DNA from 2 places in the Rhizobium gallicum bv. gallicum R602sp genome. Region 1 is predicted to be linked to the other one. Evidence: riboswitches for the same ligand, from Rfam matches in the RefSeq annotation. Region 1 holds a riboswitch; the other holds the start of a gene.
What was found. Region 1 has a riboswitch for cobalamin ahead of RGR602_RS38760 (ABC transporter substrate-binding protein). Riboswitches for the same ligand answer to the same signal wherever they lie in the genome.
Positions count from the first base shown of each region.

Region 1 (5,712 bases):
AGCGGTCGCCTTGCTCGGGCCCCGACAGGTAGGCAAAACGACCCTCGCATTGGAGATCGGCGAGCAACGGCCGTCTATCTATCTCGATCTCGAATCCGACTCGGATCGTGCCAAACTCGCCGAGCCGGAACTTTATCTTGCCGGACACGAGGACAAACTTGTTGTCCTCGACGAGGTCCATCGCCTCCCGGATCTGTTCCAGAACCTTCGCGGCCTGATCGACCGAGGGCGACGGAAGGGACTGCGCAGTGGCCGTTTCCTGTTGCTTGGCTCGGCCTCCATGGATCTCCTGAAACAGTCTGGCGAGAGCCTAGCCGGTCGGATCGCCTATCTGGAACTCGCACCGATCGACGGCCTCGAGGTCGAAGCCGGCGAACTCAACAAGCTTTGGGTTAGAGGAGGGTTTCCCGACAGCCTTCTGGCGGCGAACGACACCGTCAGCCAACGCTGGCGCATCGATTTCATCCGGACCTATCTCGAGCGCGACATCCCTCTTCTGGGGCCGAGGATCCCAGCCGAAACGCTACGCCGCTTCTGGACGATGCTCGCCCATCACCAATCAGGCCTACTCAATGCGGCGGAGTTCGCCCGCGCACTCGGTGTCGACGGCAAGACAGTCGCTTCCTATCTCGACCTCATGGTCGATCTGCTTCTGGTGCGTCGGCTCGAGCCCTGGCACAGCAATGCCGGCAAGCGCCTGGTGAAATCGCCGCGCGTCTATGTTCGCGATTCCGGCCTGCTCCACAGTCTGCTTGGTTTGACCACGCTTGATGATGTCCTGGGCCACCCCGTGGCCGGAGCGAGTTGGGAAGGCTTCGTGATCGAGACCCTTCATGCAGTTATGCCAGAGGGTGCCCAAGCCAATTTCTATCGCACCTCGGCCGGCGCCGAGATCGATCTCGTTGTCACGTTGCCCCGTGACCGCCGCTGGGCGATCGAGATCAAGAGAAGTCTCACGCCAAAGGTAGAGCGGGGCTTCCACCACGCCTGCCTCGATCTGGAGCCGGATCGCCGCATCGTGGTGTACCCAGGCAGCGAAGCGTATCCTCTTGGCAATGATATCGAGGTGCTCCCTTTGCGCCAGCTTGGCGAACAACTCGCAGGCGGTCGGGAATAATATTCGCGCGGATACTGTCGCTATTTCAGTTCGTCGACACGTCTGGCGAACTTGTCAATCGTATCAACACGTTGTTTTTGCTTGCTCGTTCAGCGGGGCAGGTATGAAACAGTCAAAAGGCGTCGGGTGCCGCGCTTCGGCGGTCATACGAGCCTCTCATCGGCACCCGGATGCGGAAGCCCAGCCTGCTGCCCGGCACGACGTTCAGCAAGGCGCGGGAGCTCGGCGAATGTGATTCGAAGCGGCATTCAAGCGCTGCATCGCCTTCGGTCCCGACGGCCTGGACATGTTTCTGAAACTTCGCTAGAGATGGTAATGTTATTACATATCAAGAAGGGATTTCCGATGTTACCTAGATTGACGATCGCCGGGGCCTTTGCAGCAAGCCTCTCGGTGAACCCGGCCTCCGCTGAAGAGGAAAAGCAGACATGGCGCCTGTTCATCGCCGACCACACGGCACCCATCGCTCGTTCATTCGATGTCAAGACCGGTGAGCAGATCGGTGAGTTTGAGCTGAAGGGTTATGCGGCGCTGGCCGCCAGTCATTCCGGCCAAACAGTTTTTGCCGTCCAATCAGAAGCCAATACCGTCCAGGTGATCAAAACCGGCGTGACGCTTTCCGACCATGGCGAGCATCGCGATCTGGAAACATCCGCACCTTTGCTGCTGCAAGCCACTCTCGACGGGCAGCGGCCGGTCCACGCCGTCGTGCACGGCGACGACGTGGTGTTGTTTTACGATCGGGAAGGCAAAGCCAAGCTCGTTTCCGAAGAAGATCTTCTGGAAGGCGCAGCATCCGAAAAGCTCATAGATGCGACGGCACCGCACCATGGTGTCGCCGTGCCCATGGGGCAGAATATGCTGGTCTCGGTTCCCGATACCAAAACGGAAACCAAACCGGATGAGCTGCCGCCACGTCTGGGCCTACGTGTTCTAAACACAAACGGAAGACAGGTCGGCGATGTCACACCCTGCACGGCGCTGCACGGAGAAGCCTTCTCGGCAAAGCTCGGTGCCTTCGGTTGCGAGGAAGGCGTCCTGATTGCGCGTCCTGGCAAGGAGCAGACCGTGCAACTTAAAATGCTGGAATATGGCGACAGGCTGCCGAAGGGAAAAGTGACGACCTTGCTCGGCAGTAAGGTGATGCAATTTTTCCTGGGCAACTACGGCGAGGACAAGATTGCCCTGATCGACCCAGACGGCACCGAACCGTATCGCTTGGTCGATCTGCCGACCCGCCGGATCGATTTCGCGCTCGATCCTACGCGGGTCAAGAATGCCTATGTACTGACCGAAGACGGGCAATTGCATCTTGTCGACGTTCTAAGCGGTCAAATCACGACGTCGGCAAGGGTCACCGAGCCTTACAGCAAGGATGGTCACTGGCGCGATCCGCGCCCCCGGCTCGCAGTTGCAGGCGATCAGATCGCCATAACCGATCCTCGCCATAGCGTTGTGCGGATGATCGATATTGAGACCATGAAAGAGGTTCGGACCATCCCGGTTCAGGGACTGCCTTTCGGCATCGTCGCCGTCGGGGGATCAGGCGCTGTCCATTGATCGCCCTTGTATCTACGGCTTGACGTGACTGTTGCGCTCGGCATAACTGGGCGCGACGGTTCCCCGACGTAGACTCCGAGAGGATTAATAGGGAACACGGTGCGGAAGACCCAAAAGGGACCAAGACCGTGGCTGCCCCCGCAACTGTAAGCGGATTGCCGATCATCCTCGTGGCGCCACGCGCCATGCCACTGTGAGCTCGTTCTCATGGGAAGGCAGATGGTCCGGTGCATATCCGCGAGCCAGGAGACCTGCCGTCAAAGAGAGATCAATTGAACGGGCGGGGTTGCCCGGAACAGGAGACGAGATGATTTCTTTTGACGCCCCTAATCGGCGCAGACCCCTTCCGCGTGAGGCGGAACGGATCGCCCTTTTCAATAAACCATAGCCGCTGCAGGTAAAAAGCCAGTCGTGCCGGGCGGCGCGCCCGCCCGTATGGCCGGTGACCACCCTAAGCGTTTTCCATCAAAATCGGAGCGATCAGGCCGCCGCGCCGACGCATCCTCAACTCCCTGTGAGTGTTTCCATGTCATCCGATCCAAAACGTCGGCCGTTCATTCTGCGCCTTGCCTTCGCGGTATTGGCAACCTTTGCGATTTCTGCACCTGCTTTTGCCGCATCGACCACCTACCCCCTGACAATTGCCAATTGCGGCCGATCCATCACCTTCGATAGGGCGCCGGGCAAGGTGGTTTCGATCGGCCAGGCGATGACGGAAATCCTGCTGTCGCTCGGCCTTGCGGATCGCATCACGGGCACGGCGGTCTGGTTCAGCCCAGTGCTCAAACAATTCGATGCGGAAAACAGCAAGATCAAGCGGCTCGCCGACAATGATCCGAGCTTCGAGGCGGTGGTCGGAACCGGCCCCGACCTGGTTGCTGCCGAGTTCGAGTGGCATGTCGGCCCGAGTGGCTCGGTTGGAACCTACGATCAGTTTTCGAAGCTTGGCATCAACACCTATGTCGCTCCGGCCGATTGCGCCGCCAAGGACAATACGACGGGTGGTGATGGTGTGCGCAAGGAAATGCTGAAGACCGAGGTCATCTATCAGGAGATCGCCGAACTTGCCGCGATCTTTAACGTTCAGGACCGCGGCGAGGCATTGGTCGCAAGGCTGAAGGAGCGTGAGGATAAGGCGATCGCATCCGTTGCCGAGACAAGGGTAAAGGATATCCCGGTCGTATTCTGGTTCTCCAGCAAGGAAGTCGACGGGGAAGCCTTCATGGCCGGCCGCAACGGCGCGCCCGCCTATATCATGCGAGCCCTTGGGGCAAAGAACGTGATTGCCACGAACGAGGAATGGCCGTTGGTCGGCTGGGAAACGGTCGCCGGCCTCAATCCTGCAATCATCGTCATCGCCGGGATGGATCGTCGCCGCTACGCTGCCGACGATCCGGCCATCAAGCTTACCTTTTTGAACAGCGATCCTGTGGCAAGCAGGATCAGCGCTGTGGAAAAGAAGCAGGTGGTCGTCATGGACTCGCAGGCAATGAGCCCATCGATCCGCCTTGTCGACGGCATCGAGACGCTTGCAGTAGCCATACGGCAGTTTGGGCTGGCGAAGTGAGCAAAGACGCCGGGCAACGCAACGGATGGGGCGGCTTTGCCGGCTTGTCCCTACTTTCAATGGCTGGACTGACCTTGGCAATAGGCCTCGCCGTATCGATCGGCGAAATCGTCATACCGCTGCGGACGATTGCGGAAGCTATTGCCAACCGAATGTTCGGCACCTCCTTCGCAATCAAGCCGATCCATGAGGGTATCATCTGGGACTATCGACTGAGCCGCGCCCTGGTCTCTGCAAGTTCCGGCGCGGCTCTTGCGATGACGGGCGCCATGCTGCAGGCCCTGCTTCGCAATCCGCTTGCCGAACCTTATGTGCTTGGCATTTCGGCGGGCGCCTCGACCGGCGCGGTCGCCATCATGATCCTCGGCATCGGGTCCGGTGTGCTGACGCTTTCTACCGGCGCTTTTTTCGGCGCGGTGGCAGCCTTCGGTCTCGTCTCGCTTTTGGCCGCAGGCGCAGGCGGCGGCGCCGACCGGATCCTCCTGGCAGGCGTTGCCGGTTCGCAGCTCTTCAATGCGTTGACCTCCTATATCGTCACGACCTCGGCCAATGCCGAGCAGGCAAGGGGTATCATGTTTTGGTTGCTCGGGAGCCTCAGCGGCGTGCGCTGGACGGATGTTTTGCTCGTTACCCCCATTGCCGGCGGCGGCTTTGTGATCTGCATGCTTCACGCACGTGTGCTGGATGCCTTTGCCTTCGGTACGGACTCTGCCGCAGCGCTCGGCGTACCGGTACGGCGCGTGCGTCTTACCCTTCTTGGTCTGACGGCCGTGATGACCGCTGCCGTCGTCAGCATCGTCGGTTCGATCGGCTTCGTTGGTCTTGTCATTCCGCATGCGGCGCGCTTTCTGGTGGGTCCGGCTCACGAGCGGTTACTGCCGGCAACTGCGTTGATCGGGGCGATCTTCATGGTACTTGCCGATATCGTCTCGCGCACGATCATCCCGCAGCAGGTGCTTCCAATTGGCGTGGTCACGGCACTTTTCGGCGCGCCTGTCTTTGCCCTCATCCTCTACAAGGCAAGGAGGCCGGTATGAGCATATCGATGCGCAATGTTGCCTGGTGCGCCGGCAGCACAATGATCATCGATGGCGTCAGCCTTGATGTTGCGCCGGGCAAGACGCTTGGTCTGCTCGGACCCAATGGCTCTGGCAAGTCGAGCCTGCTGCGTCTCATCTGCCGGCTGCGACAGGTCAAGAGCGGCGTCATCAGACTGGGCGAGAGCAATATCAGCACAATGGCGCGTCGCGAGATTGCCCAGCGTATCGCACTGGTCGAACAGCAGGCGACAACCGATGCGGACATTTCGGTAAAGGATGTTGTCCGCCTCGGGCGAACACCGCATCGAGGCGCGCTCTCGCCCTGGGACAGGACGGACGAGGACGCCGTCAATGCGGCTCTCGAACAGGTCGGCATGGCGGCCAAGGCCTTACAGCTTTGGCGCACGCTGTCAGGTGGGGAGCGTCAG
Region 1 covers NZ_CP006880.1:1,097-6,808, reverse strand. The annotation lists gene RGR602_RS23420 (ATP-binding protein) at 1-1,117, shown strand, start outside; gene RGR602_RS23415 (metallochaperone AztD) at 1,463-2,677, shown strand; cobalamin riboswitch at 2,717-2,950, shown strand; gene RGR602_RS38760 (ABC transporter substrate-binding protein) at 3,204-4,244, shown strand; gene RGR602_RS23405 (FecCD family ABC transporter permease) at 4,304-5,281, shown strand; gene RGR602_RS23400 (ABC transporter ATP-binding protein) at 5,278-5,712, shown strand, end outside.

Region 2 (5,712 bases), on a different replicon from region 1:
ATCGTGTCCGGAATTGGTCGGCCCCTCGGCGAGGTGCCGCATCAGCGCATCGCCATCGGCCGGGAAACCGGAAATGGCGTAACCCGCATCCTGCATCGCCTTCAGCACCTCGATCGTGCTGGCTGGCGTATCGAGGCCGACGCCGTTGCCGAGGCGTCCGTCACGGTTTGGGTAGTTTGCAATCACCAGCGCGATGCGCCGTCCCGCTAGCTGCCTGTTTCGGAGGCGCGCCCAGTTGGCGGCGAGTTTCGCCGTATAGCGCATGCGATCGATATCCGGCTCGCTGGCGACGATATTGGCCTCGACGGCCGCGTCGTAACGGGCGGCAGACTTGAACGAAACGGCCCGCGCCAGCACGCGGCCATCGACCTCCGGCAGCGCGACGTTCATGCCGAGATCGCGAGCGGAAAGGCCTTGCGATGACGAGACCCACGCCTGCTTGGATGTGGCGGAGAAAATCGCCTGGAGAACGACGGCGCCGTTTGTTTCAAGCACGCTCGGCGCGCGATCGGCGCCGGGCGCAGACACGGCAAAACCGGTGGTGTTGATCACCACATCGGGCGGCGCTTCTGCAAAGATACGCTCGAGAATGGCGGCCGATAGCGGATCCTTGAGGCTATAGGCGAAGATCGGCAGAGGGCGCAGGCCTTCCGCCGCCAGCGCTTCGATGAGCGCTTCGACGGGGGCCGTTTCGCCGCTTTGCACGAGCGCTCGGTAGAAGCTGATGGCGACGGTGGGTTTGAATCCGGCCTCTTCCTTCGCGTTTGGGATAGCGGACGCGGAAAGAACTTTCCACTCCTCAACGTCAATCACACCTCGACCTGGCCACCAGATACCCGCCTTCATCAGCGGCGCAGCCGCGCCCGGCTTCTCATCGCCGGAGAGCATCGCCGTCGCGTAATCGAGAAAGCTTCGCGAATTCCCGTCGCCGCCTTCGATCAGATAAGACCAGAGCGCGTTGAGATCGTTGAGCGACACGTTCGAAAATGGCGTCAATCCCGCATCCGGCTTCGAATCCCCAGGCAGGACCGCAATCATGGCACCATGCCGCGCCGCGCAGGCGTGCAGCGCCTCCAGCGCGTAGTGGAAATAGCTCGCGCCCCCGAGCGCCCGGACGATGATCAGTTTTGCGCACCTCGCCGTGCGCTCGATATAGGCATCGACGGACATTGGGTGCTTGAGGCTCATCAGGCTGGCGAGCCGGAGCGTGAAAGGTCTTCCGGCTTGCGCGTGAGCCGCAGCGATCGCCGCAAGCTCGGTATCGGCCGCAGACAGGAACAGGATATCGGCGGGCGATTGGCCGAGGTCGACCGCCTCGTCGCCGTCGCTGATCGTTCCTCTCTGGGCAAGAAGCAGATGCATGGCCGAGCCTTAGACGAGTGCCTGGATGGCCTTGCGGACGGTGTTCTGATCCATCTCGTGCAATCCGATCACCACAAGCCGTGTGCCGCGCGCTTCGCCCGGCGCCCAGGCGCGGTCGAAATACTGGTCGATACGGCTGCCAACGGCCTGGACCTGCAACCGCATCTGCTTGCCCGCGACATCGGCAAAGCCCTTCAGGCGCAGAACATCGTGCTCGGCAATCACGCCTTTAAGCTTCTCGGCGAAGCCTGCCGGATCGTCGATCGGGCCAAGGTCGACCACGAAGCTGTCGAACTCGTCGTGATCGTGCGGCGTGCCGTCCTCATGCTCCAGCTCGTGATGAGACTTGCGGTTGCCGATGTCCTCTTCGGTCCCGATGCCGAGGCCAAGCAGCACGCTTGCCGGAACCTCGCCGTTCCTCGCCTCGATCATCGCCGGCTTGCGGGCGATGCGGGAGGCTACTTCGTGGCGCACGCGGCTGAGCCCTTTGCCGTCAAGGAGATCGGTCTTGTTGAGCACGATGAGGTCGGCGCAGGTCAGTTGGTCCTCGAAGAGTTCTTCGATCGGGCTTTCATGATCGAGCGAGGCGTCGTCTGCCCGGCGCGCATCCACCGCATCGTGATCGTCGGCAAAACGGCCGGCCGCGACGGCCGCACTGTCGACGACGGTGATGACACCATCGACGGTCACTTCGCTGCGGATATCCGGCCAGTTGAAGGCGGCAACGAGCGGCTGCGGCAGGGCGAGGCCGGAAGTTTCGATGACGATGTGATCCGGACGCTGGGCGCGCTCGAGAAGCTTCGTCATCGTTGGAATGAAATCGTCGGCAACGGTGCAGCAGATGCAGCCATTGGTCAATTCGATGATATCGTCCTCAGTGCAGTTTTCCGCGCCGCAGCCCTTCAATACGTCGCCATCGACGCCGAGATCGCCGAACTCGTTGATGATCAGCGCGATCTTCTTGCCGCCTGTGTTGGAAAGCAGGTTGCGGATCATCGTCGTCTTGCCGGCGCCGAGGAATCCGGTGATGACGGTTGCGGGGATCTTCTGCTGGCTCATAGGTTCAACCCTTCATTTTCAGCGGCAATCCGGCCGCGATGAAATACACGTCCGCGGCTTCCGCCGCTATCATCTGGTGCAGCCGTCCGGCATGGTCGCGGAAATCCCGGGCCATGCGGTTTTCCGGCACGATGCCTAGGCCGACTTCATTGGAAACGATGACGAGCCGCGCTCTTGCCTTCGGCAACCAAGCCGCAAGTGCTGCGAATTCCGCTGCCATATCGCGCTCCTCCATGATCAGATTGGTGACCCAGAGCGTCAGACAATCGACGAGGATCGCCCGGCCCCCGCGGTCGATAATGGAAAGACGGGCGACGAGCTCCAGCGGCTCCTCATGCGTCGTCCATTGTGGGCCGCGATCGGTTTTGTGGCTCTCGATCCGCTGACGCATCTCCTCGTCCCAGGCCCGGCCCGTCGCGACGTAGTGGCGCTCAAGGCCGCTATCGGCAACAAGCTGCTCAGCAAAACGGGATTTGCCGGAACGCGCGCCGCCGAGGACGAAGGCAGTGCCGCATGTGGGATGAGTCATCTGGAGTCCTGCGGCGTAAGAAACGGCGCTACCGACGCATGGCGCAGCCAACCCTCATTCTTGGGCGCGGAAGACACCCTGGAGATGGTTGTTTCATTCACGGCGCGGACGCGCCGTGGCCGGTTCCTTGTGACAATCCTCGGGTTAGACCCGAGGACAGGAATACGGGAAGTCGAAAGTGCGGTGTCCCGCAAAGACGCCACAAAATGCGGCATGGAATTCCATCGTTCAGCCATGACAACCTCCGTGCTGGCAGCGGGGAACAATGCCCCAGAATGGGCTCTTCGCCCGGCACGCATGGCAGGTCTCCTGGCTCGCGGGTGTCGGCCGACCGGGGCGACCCATCTAAGGTCGCCCCTGATCGCACCAGTGGATCTTCCTCGCCTTCCCGGCTGCATTCTCGTGAAAAGGCGGACGATTCGTAGAAATAGAGGCGTCCTGCCCCGGCTGATCACAATGCATTTCCAGTGGCTTTTCCGGCGCCCCAGCCACTTCACCTCATCCGCAACATGCGAAAGGAGCCGTGAACTGGCCTGAACGCCGGACGGAAGACCCTGACCGCTCTACAGTCGCGGGGTCGGCTGTGATGAAGACGCCCGGCTTGGGTCCGTCCCTTCACATTCCCTTTTCATCCGGAACGGCATCTGCCGTCCCGAAACCATCCGTAAGAATATTCATCGTTAGGCAAGCCGCCCTCCGAAGTCAATTGCGAGCACCCAAACGAGACCGGCGACGAACCGCTTCCAATTCGCGGTGCATTTCGCGCCGGGCTTTCGCCACATTTCGGGAGCAAGCGCCCCTATTGCCCTTGACGCTGTTGGCCGCCACCTAGTTCTTTGCATATGCTCACGAAATTGAATTTCCCGCGCCTCTACCGGCTCTACCGCCTGCTCGACGCCGGGCGGCTTCGTGCGCTTGCCCGCCGCAGTGAAATGGGCATGGTCTTCGCCGGGATCGCCGTCGGCGTGACGTCGGGCCTGGCTGTCACCGGCATGAGCCTCCTCTCACGCGAGCTGCATCGCTTGATCTTCGGCATCAGCGACATCGAACGGCTGAGTTCATCGCAGACAAACGACAAATTCCTGCTTCTGATGGCGCCCGTCTGCGGCGGGATGCTGCTCGGCCTTCTGTTTTTCATTCTCGCGCGAACCCGCAAGAAGCCCATGGTCGATCCCATCGAAGCGAACGCTTTGCATGGCGGACGGCTGTCGCTGACGGATAGCATCATCGTCGCCGTCCAGAATCTGGTTTCAAACGGCTTCGGCGCCTCCGTCGGCCTCGAGGCCGGCTATGTCCAGCTCGCGGCGGGTATCGCCTCCAAGCTCGGACTGAAGCTGCAGCTCCGCCGTGCAGATCTGCGCGTCCTTGTCGGCTGCGGCGCCGCCGGTGCGATCGCCGCGGCCTTCAACGCACCATTGACGGGCGCCTTCTATGCATTCGAGCTGATCATCGGCACCTACACGATCGTGTCGCTGACGCCGGTCGTCGTTTCCGCGCTCGTCTCGACGCTCGTCGCGCGCCTGCTGGCGGGAAGCGATTTCATGATCGATGTCGGTGCCTTCGGCACGGTGGTTCCGGCTGATTATATCCCTGCCCTGTTGCTTGGCGCCTTCTGCGCCGGCGTCGGCATCCTGATCATGCAGGGCGTAGCCTTCATCGAGGAGCTGGCGCGCAAAAGTTCGGTTCCGACGCCGCTTCGCCCGGCGCTCGGCGGCATCGTCGTCGGCCTTCTGGCGATGATTACGCCGCAGGTGCTTTCGGCGGGCCATGGTGCGCTGCATCTGAACCTTGGCCGTGATGTTGCCGTCCCGGTCCTGGTCGGACTTCTCCTGCTGAAATCCTTCGCATCGGCAATCTCCATCGGTTCCGGCTTCAGGGGCGGCCTCTTCTTCGCCTCACTCTTCATGGGCGCGCTGCTCGGCAAGCTTTTCGCCTATTGTGCCCCCTATTTCGCCCATGCGACACTCACGCCCGTAATCTATGCCGTGGTCGGCATGAGTTCGCTCGCCGTTGCGGTCATCGGAGGGCCGCTGACGATGACGTTCCTGGCGCTCGAGATAACCGGGGACTTTCCGATCACCGCGCTGGTACTTGCGGCCGTCATCACCTCGTCGCTCGTCGTGCGCAACACGTTCGGCTACTCCTTCGCGACATGGCGTTTCCATCTTCGTGGCGAAAGCATCCGCAGCGCCCATGATGTCGGCTGGATCCGCAATCTGACGGTCGACAAGCTGATGCGCTCGGACGTGAAAACGGCGAAGGTCAGCATCACGATTGATGATTTCAAGAAGGCCTTCCCGATCGGATCGAGACAGCGCGTCATCCTCGTCGATGACTCCGACAAATATGCCGGCATCGTGCTCGTTCCCGAAATCTACGCGAGCCCGGTCGACACCGACGACGAGGGCAAGGATCTGAAGGATTTCATCCGATACCGGAACGACTTCCTGCAGCCGCAGATGAACGCAAAGCAGGCGGCGGCGATCTTCGACAAGACGGAGAGCGAAGCACTCGCCGTGCTCAACAATCTGATCGAACGCCGCGTCGTCGGCCAGCTCAGCGAAAGCTATACGCTTCGCCGCTACAGTGAAGAGCTCGACCGCAGGCGCCGCGAAGTCTCCGGCGAAATCTAGCCGAGAAGACCGGCCAGCCAGCCTTTGTCGAGATGGGTTTCGAGTTCGTCCGCGACCTCGTCGAGCGCCTGGTCGACGCTTTGGCGGTAGCTCCGCCGTTCGCCGGATAGGCCGAAGCTCTCGAGAAGC
Region 2 covers NZ_CP006877.1:2,245,687-2,251,398, forward strand. The annotation lists gene cobN (cobaltochelatase subunit CobN) at 1-1,362, opposite strand, end outside; gene cobW (cobalamin biosynthesis protein CobW) at 1,372-2,421, opposite strand; gene cobU (bifunctional adenosylcobinamide kinase/adenosylcobinamide-phosphate guanylyltransferase) at 2,426-2,950, opposite strand; cobalamin riboswitch at 3,233-3,628, opposite strand; gene RGR602_RS11230 (chloride channel protein) at 3,793-5,583, shown strand; gene RGR602_RS11235 (cobyric acid synthase) at 5,580-5,712, opposite strand, start outside.
Region 2: linked by a shared signal. The riboswitch ahead of cobU (bifunctional adenosylcobinamide kinase/adenosylcobinamide-phosphate guanylyltransferase) and the one ahead of RGR602_RS38760 (ABC transporter substrate-binding protein) in region 1 are both predicted to bind cobalamin.